DNA from 3 places in the Paenibacillus sp. EKM206P genome. Region 1 is predicted to be linked to each of the others. Evidence: riboswitches for the same ligand, from Rfam matches in the RefSeq annotation. Region 1 holds a riboswitch; each other region holds the start of a gene.

What was found. Region 1 has a riboswitch for cobalamin ahead of cobJ (precorrin-3B C(17)-methyltransferase). Riboswitches for the same ligand answer to the same signal wherever they lie in the genome.
Region 2: it holds a riboswitch for cobalamin, as region 1 does, so the genes downstream of both, G9G53_RS01805 (ABC transporter substrate-binding protein) here and cobJ (precorrin-3B C(17)-methyltransferase) in region 1, are expected to answer to the same signal.
Region 3: it holds a riboswitch for cobalamin, as region 1 does, so the genes downstream of both, G9G53_RS04595 (ABC transporter substrate-binding protein) here and cobJ (precorrin-3B C(17)-methyltransferase) in region 1, are expected to answer to the same signal.

What each region holds. Positions count from the first base shown of each region.
Region 1 covers NZ_JAAMNQ010000002.1:434,096-439,409, reverse strand. The annotation lists gene cobK (precorrin-6A reductase) at 1-125, opposite strand, end outside; gene G9G53_RS05715 (sirohydrochlorin chelatase) at 122-1,195, opposite strand; gene cobJ (precorrin-3B C(17)-methyltransferase) at 1,288-3,084, opposite strand; cobalamin riboswitch at 3,396-3,581, opposite strand; gene G9G53_RS05705 (LOG family protein) at 3,639-4,193, opposite strand; gene G9G53_RS05700 (uroporphyrinogen-III synthase) at 4,395-5,246, opposite strand.
Region 2 covers NZ_JAAMNQ010000001.1:370,002-375,315, reverse strand. The annotation lists gene G9G53_RS01815 (ABC transporter ATP-binding protein) at 1-612, opposite strand, end outside; gene G9G53_RS01810 (FecCD family ABC transporter permease) at 609-1,655, opposite strand; gene G9G53_RS01805 (ABC transporter substrate-binding protein) at 1,652-2,659, opposite strand; cobalamin riboswitch at 2,866-3,057, opposite strand; gene G9G53_RS01800 (histidine phosphatase family protein) at 3,180-3,932, opposite strand; gene cbiB (adenosylcobinamide-phosphate synthase CbiB) at 3,982-4,953, opposite strand; gene cobD (threonine-phosphate decarboxylase CobD) at 4,943-5,314, opposite strand, start outside.
Region 3 covers NZ_JAAMNQ010000002.1:188,803-194,116, forward strand. The annotation lists gene G9G53_RS04590 (nucleobase:cation symporter-2 family protein) at 1-1,074, shown strand, start outside; cobalamin riboswitch at 1,826-2,023, shown strand; gene G9G53_RS04595 (ABC transporter substrate-binding protein) at 2,241-3,821, shown strand; gene nikB (nickel ABC transporter permease) at 3,837-4,766, shown strand; gene G9G53_RS04605 (ABC transporter permease) at 4,781-5,314, shown strand, end outside.

The sequences.
Region 1 (5,314 bases):
CCCGCTTCAGACAAGCTGGCTGCCGCGCTTTCGGTTACGACTGAGGTCAATACGTTGAAGCCATTGTCACGGATTTGCAGCGCCAATTCCCGAGCATCGCTCGTTCCGCATAGCATGAATATCATGAGCCCTTCACCTGCCCGCTTCCATTCACTACAGATGGCGTATGTGAATGCTCGTGATGGTGATCATGGTCATCATGGCTGTGAGCATGGACATGCTCATGAGTGTGATCGTGGCTGTGTGTATGGTGATCATGATGGTCGTGCTCATGTGTATGATGGTGGTGGTGATGTTCATGTTCATGTTCATGTTCATGATGATGATCGTGGTCATGATCGTGGTGATGATGGTGGTGCTCCTGCGCCTCCAGGCGGAACTGGCAGTTATCACAATTGGCTGTAACCTTGCCGAACAAACCTTCCTTAGCTCGCTCCAGCACCAGTTCAACCAATTGAGGATGGAAACCAAAATATCCGCCCATCTCCACTTGTAATGCAGGGTGAGCCTCGGCAAATTCCTGGGTCATTTCTCCGATGCGTTTAATCAGCACACCCGTGAACAGAAAATAGGGAAGCACGATAATCTTTTTGGCCCCCAATCGTACACAACGCTCCAATCCATCGGGAAAGGAAGGCTGCGTCACACCGATAAAACTGCTCTCTACCCATGTATAAGGAAGCTTCTCCCACAGCATACGGGTGATTTTGAAAAAGTCACTGTTCGCATCTGGATCGCTACTTCCGCGTCCTAATACAAGTACCGCCGTTTCCTCGTCAGATACTTCGACAGATGCCTCTACAGCGCTATTCATCCCCGCTGGAACTGCAACCGGACGGGCCTCTTTCAAGCGGCTTAGCAGAATGTTGACGATTTTCTCGTGAACACCAATCGGACGTCCGTATACAAATTCCACCTGCGGATATTTCGCCTTTGCCCGGTCAATAGCCATCGGAATATCAATTTTGGCATGTACCGCTGCGAACAAGATAATCGGAATAAGAACGACACGTGTTGCCCCTTTCTCCACACAAGTTTGCATCCCATCAGCAATGCTGGGACGTGCCAGCTCCAAGAAACAGGTTTCCACGCACATATCCGGTACCCGATCTGCCACTGCCTGTGCAAATTCCAGCAGTTCCTGGTTCCCCTCCGGGTCCCGACTTCCATGTCCAACCAACAATATTGCATCCACTGCTGTTGTTTCCTCCTCTTTAATAGGGATAGCCTGCATGACGCCCTATTTTATATATATGCTTGTATCCCGTTCATCAGGCCTTCAGTCCATTAATCACCACAAACCGCATTCACTTCTACCGTTACTGGTGCATCTTCATGCCGGAACCCCGCAACGACACCTACACGCTTAAAAAATTTATGAAAGCGCTCATTCGGATGCCCTTTTTCCTTATATTCAGCGATGACGTTCTCCACGATGTCCGTAATTTGATCACCCGGAATTCCTTCCGCTACAGGCTGAGCGGCATGAGCATTGCGGCCGAATTTTTTGCCACCGAGGAAGAGATCGTACCCACCCTTGCGATAGACGATTCCGATATCCTCTAGTACGGCTCCATAGCAGGCCATACCGCATCCGTTCAAAGCAATGCTCGTTTCCTTGGGTGCCTGTAATCCACCAAGTACAACCTGTAAATGCTCAGCCACAGGCACAGCGTCATCCTTCTCCATATTGCAGAAGTCGCACGCCTTTACCTTAAACACATCGCCAACCGGCATGACAATGAATCGTTCATCCCGCAGCCGCCCGACCAGTTCCTCGGGGTCTGCACACGGCACGCGCAGCACGATCTGATGATCCGGCGTGTATTCCAGCTCGCCATCATCACCCGCTACCTCGGCGAGCAGCGCCATCTGGCGAGCGGTGAACTTCTTGTTTCCCACACCCGGGGAAACACCCACCTCAAACAGCGCAGGCTTGCCAAAGCCGCCTGTCGCCATCCCGGCCGCGGCCCCTGCTCCGGCCACCGCCGACGTTCCGGCGGTGCTCTTGGCGGTAGGCGCTTGCCCGCTCCAGCGAGCGTTGGCTTCGCCAGGCAGCTTGCCGCCGACAGCGAGGCGGCTTAGCGCCTCTGCCGCCAGCGATGCCGGGGCCGTGCCGGTTTGCACAGCAGTTGTTGCCTGCACAGCAGCCATCGCTTGCGGGCGTGCCTGCGTCGCAACCGCAGCGCCGCTCGCGGAGGGTCCAGCGGGCGTAGTCGGGGCTGCTCCTGCCTGCGGTGTACCCTCTTGCGCTCCCAGCGACCACGGCTCCGCTTCCGTGCGGAGACGCTGATGCGGCTTGAGCGCCTGCTCGGTCGCATCCAACGTGTATTTGCGCTGATATCCGCGCGGAGTCACGATCAAACCGTCATACACCATCGTCGAGGAATTGCCGATGATTACAGTCGTCAGCATCCCGATGTCATGGTTCAGCATATCTTCCAGCGTCGTTACAATAACTTGCTGACGTTCACGATAAGCGCTCTTCACTAGCCCAACCGGAGTCTGCGGATCACGGTAACGCAGCAAAATGGACTGCGTCTCCACAATCTGGCGGGTACGCCGACCACTGCGCGGGTTGTATAATGCAATCACAAAATCAGCCGAAGCCGCAGCTTCTACACGCTTTACGATCGTTTCCCACGGGGTCAGATGATCACTCAGACTAATCGTGCACGCATCATGCATCACTGGCGCCCCCAACAGTGAAGCACAGGACTGTATAGCCGAGATCCCCGGTACGACTTCTACCTCAACCCCGCCCTCGCGTCGCCAGCCTTTTTGCATCAGCACTTCGTACACCAGCCCTGCCATACCATAGACTCCCGCATCTCCACTGGAAATGACAGCTACCTTCTTGCCCATCTCTGCTTGGCGAACCGCCTCCTGCGCACGGCTCACTTCCTCTGTCATCCCTGTGCGTACAATCTCCTGTCCGTTCAACAGCGGACGGATCAAATCAACGTAGGTATTGTAGCCGATAATGACCTCACTTTCGTCCAGCGCATCCAGCGCCCGTTTTGTGATATGTTCCATATCTCCTGGTCCAAATCCAATCACCAACAATTTTCCTAATGGGCTCATCGTACTCCTCCTATTCATCCTTTTCAGGGCAGCTATCCTATCTATTTCAATGATTTATGCACATCGTGTAACTTAAAAAAACCCCATCCTGCCCGGATGGGGTTTCTATGTACGTATCTCTCATCAGACGAACAAACAGCGTAAGAAGACACGATTTGTCTTCCTCCAGCCTGCCGTTGTTTTCCATCTGTCTGTTTACGCTTCAAACGCTGCTGCACGTTCATATCCACGCAAACCTCTAGCCAACATGGAAAAAGCAACGTGTGCCTGATTTCCTGATTTCGTACACCCATCCTCTCCGCGAAGGTTAACGGTGCATACAGATCAAGGTAGGTCTCCTGGCTTGGCATCAACGGATTCTTTCGTCTTCCCCGTTTTTCACGAGTGACCAATTAAAAAAATCCTCTTCCTTACAGTGGCGGGACCGCTCGGGATTTGCACCCGATTCCCTGTTACCCTTTGCTCAACCGCAAAGGCACCTTGTCTGTCCGCTATTTGATTATGGGTCTTATCATAACCTTGCCTCAATCAGTTGTGCAAGCACGAAAAAAGCTTTATTTCAAGTTCTGTGCTTTATTTTTTAACATATGTAGCAATTCGTCCGGGTCTGCGGAGATGCTCAGTAGCGCTGGATGCTCACTCCCGGTAAACCCCTCTTGCACACTATGACGCACCATTTCTACTAACGGGTCAAAATATCCATTCACATTCAGCAGCCCAATGGGCTTGCGATGAATGCCGATTTGCGCCCAGCATAGTACCTCGAACAGCTCTTCAAAGGTTCCCAAACCACCCGGAAGGGCAATAAAAGCATCGGCCATCTCGCTCATTGCCGCTTTACGCTCATGCATGCTTGCTACCTCAATAAATTCGGTAACTCCCCGATGAATGATCTCTGCATCAAATAACAGGGTGGGCATAATGCCAGTGACCTGACCGTCACCCGCCAGCATTCCATCTGCCACCTCTCCCATTAGCCCCCTGCTAGAGCCGCCATAGATCAGACGGATATGATGGCGAGCCATGGCTTCTCCCAGTTTGCCTGCTGCCTCAACATATACCGATAAATGTCCAGGTCTGGACCCGGCAAATACGCAAATAGAATTCATTAACGTCTCAGCTCCTGTCCTAAGTAGCATCGAAACTTATTCATTATATTAGATAAACATTTTCGCTATAACAAAAATCTTTGTCGATGCATGTCCAACAAAAAAAGATAAAGACCTCGTAGGCCCTTATCTTTATTTTACTCTGTATCCCGAAATATAAGTTCATTTTTTAGCATCTGCATTTATAATTTTGATCTCATTTCAATGACCATTCACGATCTTCAGACCACAGCCATGCACCGAATCGTTATGTTCAAAATATTTGCCCAGCTCCACCATCATCGCGCCCATGCGCTCTTCGGTTGGAAACACGACTCGATCAATCCCTTCTTCCACAATGGACTGTGCAGTCACCTTCCCTACGGATACAGCAATCACATCCTCACGAAAAGCTTCCAGTAAATCCTCGATTCGATTTTGCTCTCTGGCATATTGGGCCAAAAATCGAATTTGCGGACCACTCGTGAATGTAACGGCATCAACATTACGATGGATAACATCCTCCAGTAACGCCTGCAATTTTGCTTCCTCAGGTGGGATATGCTTATAAGGAAGTACCTGGCGGGTCACTGCCCCCTGCTCGTCCAGCCATTTTACCAACCGTGGGGCTGGATCGCCATGCAGTTGCAACAGCACTTCCTTCCCCTTCAGATCGTATGGGGCGAAAGCTCCTGTCAATCCGATCAAACTTCCGTCCTCGTCTCGTACTGCTGGCGTAAAGCCACGCTTTTTGAGTCCATTGACCGTCTTGTAGCCCCGCGCTGCAATGTTGGAGGATTGCAGCAACTCTATAATCTGCTCAGCCACGCCCATATCCTCTGCCATATCGAACAGGGCATCCAGCCCCATGCCTGTCGTGAAGATGTACCAGTCCGGAGGGTTCTTTACCCACGATACAACAGCGTTGCGCAGCTCGATATCATCTAGAAAAACAGTGCCCTGGGCCGGACGATGTACTGGCTCCCCTCCCATCTTCACAACTAGCAGCGCCATTTCGTCTGCTTTACGGGGACCAGCAAGAGCGACTCTCTTACCTGCCATGCGTTGTGCCATTCTGTTTCCTCCCTAGTAGAAGTCGTATTTCTTTCTACCAAGTATACAATCAGAGGGGTAAAAGACAA
Region 2 (5,314 bases), on a different contig from region 1:
CGTCACACCCGTTTCTTGGCGCCAATCTGCCAGCAGTTCCATAAATTCAAGCTGATAGCGCAAGTCCAGATAGGTCGTAGGCTCGTCCAGCAGCAATATTCGTGGCTCCTGCACCATTACTTTTGCCAAAGCTACACGCTGTCGCTGTCCACCACTCAAACGGTCTAATGCTCTGTCCGCCAGCGTGGTAAGACCCAATCGCTCCAGCACGCGATCCGCGATCGCCTCCACATCAACACCCTTTTCCCTGCCTAGCCAGTCCTGATGGGGAAAACGTCCCATTTCTACGACTTCCCTGACGGTGTATCCCACGGGAGGAAGCCCTTCCTGTTGGAGTACGGCTATGAGTCGGGAAAGCTCTTTCCTGCTGTAGCTACCGACCTTTTTGCCATAGATATGAACGTTTCCCGAAGTTGGCTGATCTACACCGGAAAGCAAATGCAACAAGGTCGATTTTCCACTGCCGTTCGGACCAATAATCCCCCACCAAGTTCCTTCGTCGACGCTCCAGCTTATATTTTTTAAAGCATGGAACTCTCCATAGGCACGTGTCAGACCCACTACCTCTAATGCCCGATCACGCACCTTCTGTGATTCACTTTGTTCTGTCACAGCAGTCCCCCCCTGCGCAGCTTCTTGTTTCGGTACAGGAGATATGCGAAGAACGGTGCCCCAACAAAGGCCGTCATCACGCCCAGAGGAATTTCTGTGGGGGCTAACAATGTGCGAGCCGCCGTATCTGCCCAAGCCATAAAAACAGCTCCGCCGAGCGCAGATAATGGAACAATCATACGGTAATCAGGACCTGTCACCAGACGAATGATATGCGGTACAACGAGTCCAACAAAGCCAATCACGCCACACACCGAGACAGCGGCTGCTGTCAGCAGCGTGGAAATAATCAGAACAGATAGCTTCGTCGCATCTACATGAACTCCCATGTGCGCCGCCTGACGTTCACCCAAAGCCAAAATATTCAGCACACGTGCCCGGTTCCATAGAAATACCAGCCCTATGACCACATAAGGTAAAAGGATTCCTGTATATGACCAACCGCGCAGACTAAGACTTCCCATCGTCCAGTACAATATTTCATTGACCGTCTCCTTCGACATGGCTGTCAGAAAGGAAACAACCGCTCCCAGAAAGGATTGCATCACCACACCCGACAAAATGAGACTTTGTGTCGGAATTTTCCCACCTTCCCGTGCCAACGTCAGCACCATCCACAGCGTAAGCATTCCGGTCGTAAATGCCACTAGCGGCAGCGTCCATATGCCAACAAATGAAAATTGAAGGCCCCAATAAATCAGTACTGCCGCTCCTACCGAAGCCCCCGAGGATACCCCCAGTGTATACGGATCAGCCAAAGGATTACGCAGCACACCCTGAAATCCGGCTCCCGCCAGCGCCAGCGCTGCTCCTACCAACATTCCCAGTAACACTCGTGGCAATCTGACCTTCAAAATAATCTGCTCTGAGGATGTATTCCAATCCGGTGTAAACGTATCGCCTAACCACGGTAGGTGGTTAACCAGAATGCCCGTGATTTGGCTGACCGGAAGCTTGGCCGAGCCGATGCCAAGACAGAGCAGCAGCGTCAGCAACAGCAGGACAAGACCTGTCCCTCCAAAGCCGATCAGTTTACGGTTCATTTGAAAATTTCAGGATACACGCCCTTGGCCACTTCCTTGAGACCTTCCGTTACGCGTGGACCCGGACGACTGATCAAATTATCATCCACGGCAAACACCCGGTTGTGGCGAACAGCCGATATTTGATCCCATCCACTGCGAGCTTTAATGATATCACCGAGCGTCTGGCCCGTTTTGTCGTCCTTGACACTTTTGCTGTACAAAATCACGTCAGGGTTCGCAGCAATAATATTTTCCTCACTGATTTGGTACCACCCCTTCTGCGTGGCACCTACATTTTCGCCGCCCGCCAACGTAATCAGCTCGTCCATAAACTCGCCTTTACCCACTGTCCAGCCTGGTGAAAACTCGACGTATACCCGCAGCTTCTGCCCTTTACCGATATTTTTAATTCCTTCTTTTACTTCTGCTACATCTGCTCTCATCTTGTCAGTCACCGCTCTTGCTTCTCTCTGATGATCGGTGATTTTCCCATACAATTCGATGTTAGCCATGACATCTTCCACTGTCTTCGGTTCCGTTTTAAAAATCATAATTCCCATGTCGCGCAGCTTGGTCGTAGCCTGTTCACTAAGTGATATCCCTGCAAAAACGACTTCCGGGTTCGCAGCAATGATCGCCTCTTCGTTCGGTTTCATAATACCGCCCACTTTAGGCTTTTTCGTAGCTGCTTCCGGGTAATCAGAGTAGTCGGAGACGCCGACAATTTCCTTATCCAGCCCAATGGCGAACAACGCCTCGGTTTCTGCCGGGGAGACGGAAACGATTTTATCCGGCGCTTTTTTGAATGTAAATTCCTGTCCTGTTGCATCTTTAACTGTGAGCGGGTAAACCGTTTTGCCCGGAGGCTCTTGTGCGTTTACTGCCTGTCCCGGCTGCTGTGAAGAAGCCTGACCCTCTTTATTTTCTGCATTTTTTCCATTAGCGCCACATGCACTCAGCACAACTGCCAAAATCAGAGCCAATAGACCTGTTGTCCACACCTTTATTTTTTTTCCTGCCATGATTTGCACCCCTTCATAAATAAATCGTTAAGAGCGTTACTTGAACATCATCAGATATCTTCTAAATCTAGCCTTTTTTCCTATCAAAAACCCCCGCATCCTCATATCAGGACACAGGGGTCACGTTAGCGCAGATCGTGCGCAGGCGGCAGCTTCTTTCCGCATGGACAGTCACTGCGAACACGTCATCCTTTCCTCGAAGGATTATGGTGACAGGCGGACGGGCAGGTATCCTGACTTATGGTAAAATACATGTCCTGAAATTCTTTCATATGCTTAGTAACATATAAAGAGGACTAACGGGCATGTTTCCATTTACAGTGGCGGGACCGCGCCGGATTCACACCGACTTCCCTTTTAACAGCGCAGGGAGGGAAACCATAGTTTCATCACGCTGCGCCGACCTCGTCTGCTGGATATTTGATGTAGTGGTAGTCAAGCCGTTCTTTTACTTGATGATTATAGGTTAAAATGAGGCGGCTTACAACCCAAACAGCCTCTTTATCCGCTGGTGTCTAACCTAATGAGGAAGCATTTCCGCTATGTAATTGTGCGGTCCTGCCAGCCTCAATTGAATCCTTAATGCTTCTCCCGGCTTCGGATTCAGACTCCAAAAATCATGGCCCGGTATCAGCATGCAAGCTAGCTGACGAATTACGCCACCATGCGTAACGACCAAAACAGAGGGCGACGTAGCAGTCAAATCCATGGGTTGAACTTCCATAGCAACACGCCATTCATACAGAGAGTCAAGAAATTTGCGCAGACGATTTACAAAATCTGTCCAAGACTCTCCACCAGGTGGGGTGATCCGTTGCGGCTCATCAATCCAAGCCCGATACAACGACACATCCTTGAGCATGTCATACGTTTTTCCATCCCACTCGCCAAAATGAAGCTCTCGCAGACATGGTTCCATCATAGGAGGCATAGTAGATAGGGAACGCCCAGACGTCAACTCTGATTCCGGCACAATGATCTGCAAGGTCTGGCGACATCGCATTAAGTCGCTGCAATAGATTCGAGCAAAGGACTGACCTTGCAATTTTTCCTGCAAAGGCTTTAATTCCTGCTCTGCCCCCGGTAGCAAACCTAAGTCGGAGTGTCCCAGATATCGACGTTCCTTGTTCCATAAGGTTGTGCCGTGACGAACTAACACGAGCTCCATATCCCAATGCAGATCTTCTTTAGCATCATACGGCACCTTATCCTCCTGTGAGTTCGGTCTTTGTGCGTATTCTACTGTCCTTTTTGCTGCTATATCTTGTTTCAAGAAATGTCACTTCCTGCTCGATCATTATTCAGTGTGTCACTCCTCACCCTCACCGCACCCATCCCAAGGCAAAACAACCTGCGGCTCCTAACAAACACAATCCTACAAACATACTGGACACGGCGAACATCAGCTGGATCGTATGCCGTATATCTTTCGACTCTAGCGGTCGTATCCAATCCCCCATGTATGCACGAAAGGAGCGCACGCCATGATACACATTATATCCTCCAAGACGAATCCCCAATGCACCAGCAACAGCCGATTCCGGGAAGCCACTGTTCGGACTTGGGTGCAGACGAGCGTCTCGCTTGACTGTGCGCCAGCTTCTTGCAGCATCTCGTTTGTACATCAACGCCGCTATCACAAGCATTGCCGCTGTCAGGCGTGCTGGAATGTAGTTAGCCACATCATCTAGACGTGCTGAAGCCCAGCCTAAATGCAGATACTTTTCATTTTTGTAGCCAACCATGGAATCGAGCGTATTCACAGCACGATAAGCCAGCGCCAAGGGTGCTCCCCCGATCAAGGCATAAAAAAGCGGGGAAATAATCGCGTCCACGATATTTTCAGCGACCGTTTCAACCGTACCGCGTACAATCTCAGGCTCATCAAGTTGCTGCGTATCCCGCCCGACTATCATGCCCAGCTCCCGCCGTGCCGCAGCCAGGTCATCCGCCTGCAACGCTCGGTAGACTGCCATTCCTGCATCCTTTAGTCCTTTGGAAGCAATCGTGGTCGCAATCAGCACTATTTCTGCGCCGACAGATAACCACGGATGAATCCAGGCAAGCAAGTGCAACAGCGCCCAGGCGAGCGCAAAGGAGCCTCCCGCCACAATGAGTGGAAGCAGTATACCCGCACGTTTCAGCCCCCGGTCACTTCGGACCTGGCGGCGAATCAATTTTTCCAATGCCGAAATGGCATGTCCCATACCGATGACTGGATGCGGCAACCACCTCGGATCACCGATCATCCTGTCCAAAAGGTAGGCTGCCAGGATAATCAAGCTAACTGTCAAGCCGCTGTTCCTCCTCCAGCACTTCACCCAATACAGATAGCAGCCTGTCGTTGGCTTCTGCATCCTTGACCGCAATCCGAAAATGGCTCGTCGTCAGTCCCGGATACATAGCACAGCTACGTATAAGAACTCCGCGTTGTCCAAGCGCCTGCTGAATAGCCGATGCACTCCACGTACCCGGCGCCCTTGCCAGCACGTAATTGGCTTCACCGGGAACGACACCGCAGCCCCATTCCGCCAAGCCGGTTAACAGACGGTTGCGCTCCGCAGCAATCAGCTCCTGTGTTTGGTGCTCATATGCTTGCCCACTTCTCAAACACGCCTCGCCAGCCAGCAACGCCAATCCATTCACACTCCAGGT
Region 3 (5,314 bases), 250 kb from region 1:
GCAGTAGGCCCCATTATCGCGATTGCTTCGACCTCAAATTTGGCGACAGCGTACGGTGCCATTATTTTGTCTGGTATATTCGTGGTGCTTGCGGCACCGCTGTATGGCAAGCTGCTACGCTTTTTCCCGACGGTCGTTACGGGTTCGGTCGTTACAATTATCGGTCTATCCCTTATTCCGGTGGCGATGAACAATGTAGCAGGTGGCCAGGGCAGCGCGGATTTTGGACAGCCGCGTAATTTGCTGCTGGCGCTGGTTACATTATTGGTTATTCTGCTTGTGAATCGGTTGGCAAAGGGCTTTATGCGCTCGATTTCCGTGCTCATCGGTCTGTTTGCAGGCACGGTGGTTGCTTATGCGATGGGAATGGTGCATTTTGCTCCCGTGGCAGATGCGTCATGGGTGAGTGTTGCGGAGCCATTTTATTTTGGTAAGCCAGAGTTTAGCATTATGGCAGTTTGTACGATGGTTATCGTCAATATTGTCAGCATGGTCGAGTCTACGGGTGTTTATCTGGCAGTAGGCAAGGCGATTGATCAAAAGGTAGAGCAAAAGCAGATCGTCAATGGACTTCGTTCGGAAGGACTTGCGATTATGCTTGGGGGTATTTTTAACGCGTTTCCTTATACAGCCTTCTCGCAAAATGTGGGTCTGATCTCGCTCACACGCGTCAAATCGCGGAACGTTATTTTTGCTGCGGGCGGTATCATGGTTGTTCTCGGTTTGCTGCCTAAGCTGGCTGCTTTAACGACAGTGATTCCTAACGCTGTGCTGGGCGGGGCGATGATCGTTATGTTTGGCTCGGTCGCTGCATCAGGCATGTCTATTTTGTCAGAAGTGGATCTGCGAAAGGAAAGCAATCTGCTGATCGCAGCATGCAGTATTGCTGTGGGCCTAGGTTCTGCCGTTCTGCCACAAATGTTCGACCAGCTGCCGAGCTTTGCCAAAATGCTGTTGCAAAATGGTATTGTTTCGGGCTCGATTACAGCGATTGTCTTGAACATCGTTTTGACGAGAAAACAAGGGGAATCGGTCAAAAGCGTGACGGTTCAGGAGGTTCCACAGAAGGTTTGATGATTAGGAATAAAGATAGCCGGAGAGAGGCCGTATGCCTCTTTTCCGGCTTTTTGGCATGGGGTTATCCAGATAGTAGATACCCTTGCTGTCTGGGGATATATAGATAAACTGCGGGATGAAATAGGTAGCTCTAATTTGGTGCGTTTTCCAGTTTACTTACTAGAAGAATTTGCTAGAGTGGTGGGTGATATCATGGTATAATTTACCTTATGGATTTTGAATAGTGGTGGATGTTTTCGGACCACGGTGCAGCTTCCCGAAAGGGGGTGAAGCCGATGGTCACACTTGTGTCGTGCTACGATGTATTGCGTTGGATGGTTACATTACTAAGCCTGGTGTTTAGTATTCGTAAACTTTATCGCTGGCTGCGTCGGAAATTTCGGAACAAGCGAAAACCCACCGCGTAATTAGGTTGGCCCCTAACGGTGGGTTTCGTTTGCATTAACCATTAGTTATGCAGCGCGCCGTGGGTGATCCACAGCCTTTCAAGTCCTAAGAGTCTTTGCCGTTGGCGCGGCGAAGACTCTTTTTAGTATACGGACACGGTGGTTTACTCTATACCTAATTTTAACACTTCAATTGCGTGCACGCAATTGGAGGTTAGGTCTTGTTTCTACCTTATCGTTCAAATTTAAATTATTGTGCAGCCTTTATTGACAAGCCTGTGACAACAAAATAAGATCGTAATGAAAAGAAATAAAGGAAGAAAACAGGTGTGAGCCGGACAACTCTATGTATGGGGTTTCGTAGAGACGATGTACATAGTTGTTGAGCATGTTCACTTAAAAGGGAAGTTCGGTTGATTCCGACACGGGCCCGCCACTGTATACAGGCATCAGCAGGATACTGCTGGAGCTTTCAGAACAGCCACTGGAATTGTGAAGAACCGGGAAGGCCTGAAAGATACGCCTGGAGTCAGGAGACCTGCCTGTTTTGACATCACTGTCAGACCCACGGGATGCTGGGGAGGTGGTTAGGCGTGCTGCATACGGAATGTCTGAAACCGATCTGATCCCTTCTATGTTTTTGGAGTTGGCTTCGAGGTGAGTTCTGACATTTTATATTGAAGGCATTTCTGACTGCTAATTAAGTGGTCTGGAATGCTTTTTTCGCGTTTTGCGTTAGTTTTATGCGGTTTTACAAGATAGAGGGGGATTCATCGAATGATTAGCAATCGTAGCAGGCGTTCATGGTTGATATGTACAGGGGTGATGCTGCTGCTGGCAGTTATGGCTCTTTCGGGATGTGCCAGCAATAGGACGTCGGATAGCTCCGGCAAGGGTGAAAACGCGTCAGCACAACAAACAGCGACAAATAAAAAGCTGGTAATGGCGTATACATGGAAACCGTCAGGCGTTGACCCGCATGGAGATAATAGCTGGGATGTGATGCGATCCGGTGCAGGTGAGACACTGGTACGTTTGAATGAAAAGCTGGAGCCTGTGGCTTGGCTGGCAAAGGAGTGGAAGCAGGATAGCCCTACAGTTTGGACGTTCAGCTTGCAGGATAAAGTCACTTTTCATAATGGAAAAAGTATGGATGCAGCAAGTGTAAAAGCGTCTTTGTTACGCTCTATTGAGAAAAGCCATCTGGCGAAGGATTTACTGAATGTGAAGTCCATTGATGTAAGCGGCCCGCTGGCCTTGAAGATCACGACAAACCAGCCAAATGCGGCGTTGGTGTCCAATCTAGCTGATCCATCGACGATTGTACTGGATGTGGCATCAATGAAAGATGAGCAGAGTTACCCAGCGATGACAGGCGCCTTTAAAGTCAAAGCGTTCAACAAGGACCAATCCTTGGTCGTAGAGCGTTATGACGGATATTGGGGCGAGAAGGCACGATTAGCTGAAGCGACGATGAAGTTCATTACGGACGGGAATTCGCGCCTGATGGCGCTGCAATCCGGCGAGGTGGACGTAGCGACGGATATTCCGGTTGATAACGCAGAGGTACTGAAAAAGAACGACAAGTTACAAGTACTGTCAGCTCCGTCCTTGCGCACCCATATGATCGTGTACAATATGGAATCGCCAGTATTCAAGGATGCGGCGAACCGTAAGGTGGTGGACAGCCTGATTCCACGCGCATCGATTGTGAGCGCCGTCATGAGGGGCTTCGGTACGGAGGCAAGCAGCCCGTTCCCGAGCATTCTTCCCTTCGGTAAAGTTGAGCGTAAAGCGCTGGACGGAACGGCAGAGCAACTGTTGACGAAGGATGGCTGGCAGAAGGACGCCCAAGGGACATGGACTAAGCAAGGCAAGCCGTTCGAGGTTACGCTGCTGACTTTCCCTCAGCGTCCGGAGCTCTCTGTTATGGCTGAGGTCATCCAAAGCCAATTGCTGAAAGAGGGAATCCAGGTCAAGATTCGCAAGGTGGAAAATATCGACGAGGCGTTGACCAAAAACGATTGGGACTTTGCTATGTACAGTATGCTTACTGCTCATACAGGAGAGCCGCAATATTTTATGGACATGTTTTATTCTTCGAAAAGCGAAGCCAATGTAAGCCGTTATAGTTCCAAACCGCTAGAGAGTATTCTGAACAGCTTGAAGCTGGCGAAGGATACAGCGCAGCGTAATGCTGTGACACTACAAGCGCTGGATATCATCAATACGGATTTGCCACAGTCGTTCATTGTGCATCCTGATAATGTGTTTGGTGTGAAAAAAGGGGTGGAGGGTTTTACACCCCATCCGATCGAGTATTACTACATTACAGCGCAATCCGATATTGCGGAATAACGAGCTGCGTATCCTATGATTCGTTTTATACTGGAACGTGTGGCGCAGCTGCTTATCATTGTATTCGTGGTGTCCACGCTGACTTTTGTACTGATGCGGCTGGCCCCTGGAGACCCTGCTACCATTTTGCTCACCGCGCATAATATCCCTGCCTCTGAGGAGGCGTTGACGACGCTACGAAAGGAACTGGGCTTAAACGAACCGCTTCATATTCAATATGTGAACTGGCTGCGGGATGTGTTCACAGGGCATTGGGGCACTTCGTATGTATCCAAGGAGTCGGTGCTAGCCGAACTGTGGAACAGACTTCCTGCTACTGTGGAGCTAGCTGCTGCGGGCTTCGCCGTCATGACGGTGCTTACGCTGGGGCTGGGGCTGGCTGCCTCGCTAAAAATCAGCGGCCCACTGGATCGTCTGGGCAGGCTGTTCGCCCTGCTGGGATCGTCGATCCCCTCTTTTTGGTTTGGTTTTCTGTTGATCTATCTATTCTCCGTTCGCTTGGGCTGGCTCCCATCCATGGGAAGGGAGGACTGGACACATCTAGTGCTCCCAGCGCTGACTCTTGGCGCAGGTTTGGGAGCTGTGCAAGCACGCGTACTGCGCGCTCAAATGCTGGAGCTGGGTGACCGGAATTTTGTGAAAGCAGCGAAGGCTCGAGGCTTTTCACGTTTGCATATCCTGTTTTTTGAGATATTTAGGCATGCGGTTCTGCCTATAATTACACTGCTAGGTACCAATCTATCATTTATGCTGGCAGGTAATGTGATTGTAGAGACCATTTTTTCATGGCCGGGGTTGGGCAAGTATTTTATAGATGCGATTACACAGCGAGATTATCCGGTGATTCAGGGGTATGTTATTTTCGCCGTATTTTTAATTGTAGGAGTTCAGTGTTTGGTGGATGTGGTCCAGACGGCGATAGATCCGAGGCTACGTTTGCGTTAAGGAGGAAGCTGAAAATGAAAAAGATACGGCTTCCCTTTAAAGGAGGCTTGCTGGCAGGGGGCTTACTGTTTGGTCTGATCGTGCTGCTTGGGTTATTAGCTCCATGGGTCGCTCCTCATGATCCTCTCCAAGTGGACCTTTTGAACCGCCTGGCACCACCTAGTCGGAAATACCCTTTCGGTACGGATCATCTGGGTCGGGATGTGCTGTCACGGCTCATTTACGGGATTCGGACGAGCGTGCTAATCGCATGTGCAATTACTGTAGCTACGTTGTGCTTCAGTCTGCCTATAGGGTTGCTTATTGGTTATGTGCGCGGACGCGTGGACCAGCTGGTCATGCGGGGAATCGACGGCGTACTGGCTTTTCCTGATATTATTTTAACAGTGGCAATTGTCGGTATTTTGGGTCCGGGTTTTGTTAACATGACCCTTGCCATTATTGCGGTACGGTGGGCGGGCTATGTCCGATATATCCGTAGTCTGGTTCAAAAAGCTTGTCAGGAGGACTACGTTCGGTATGCCCGTTTATCCGGCAATTCACACGTA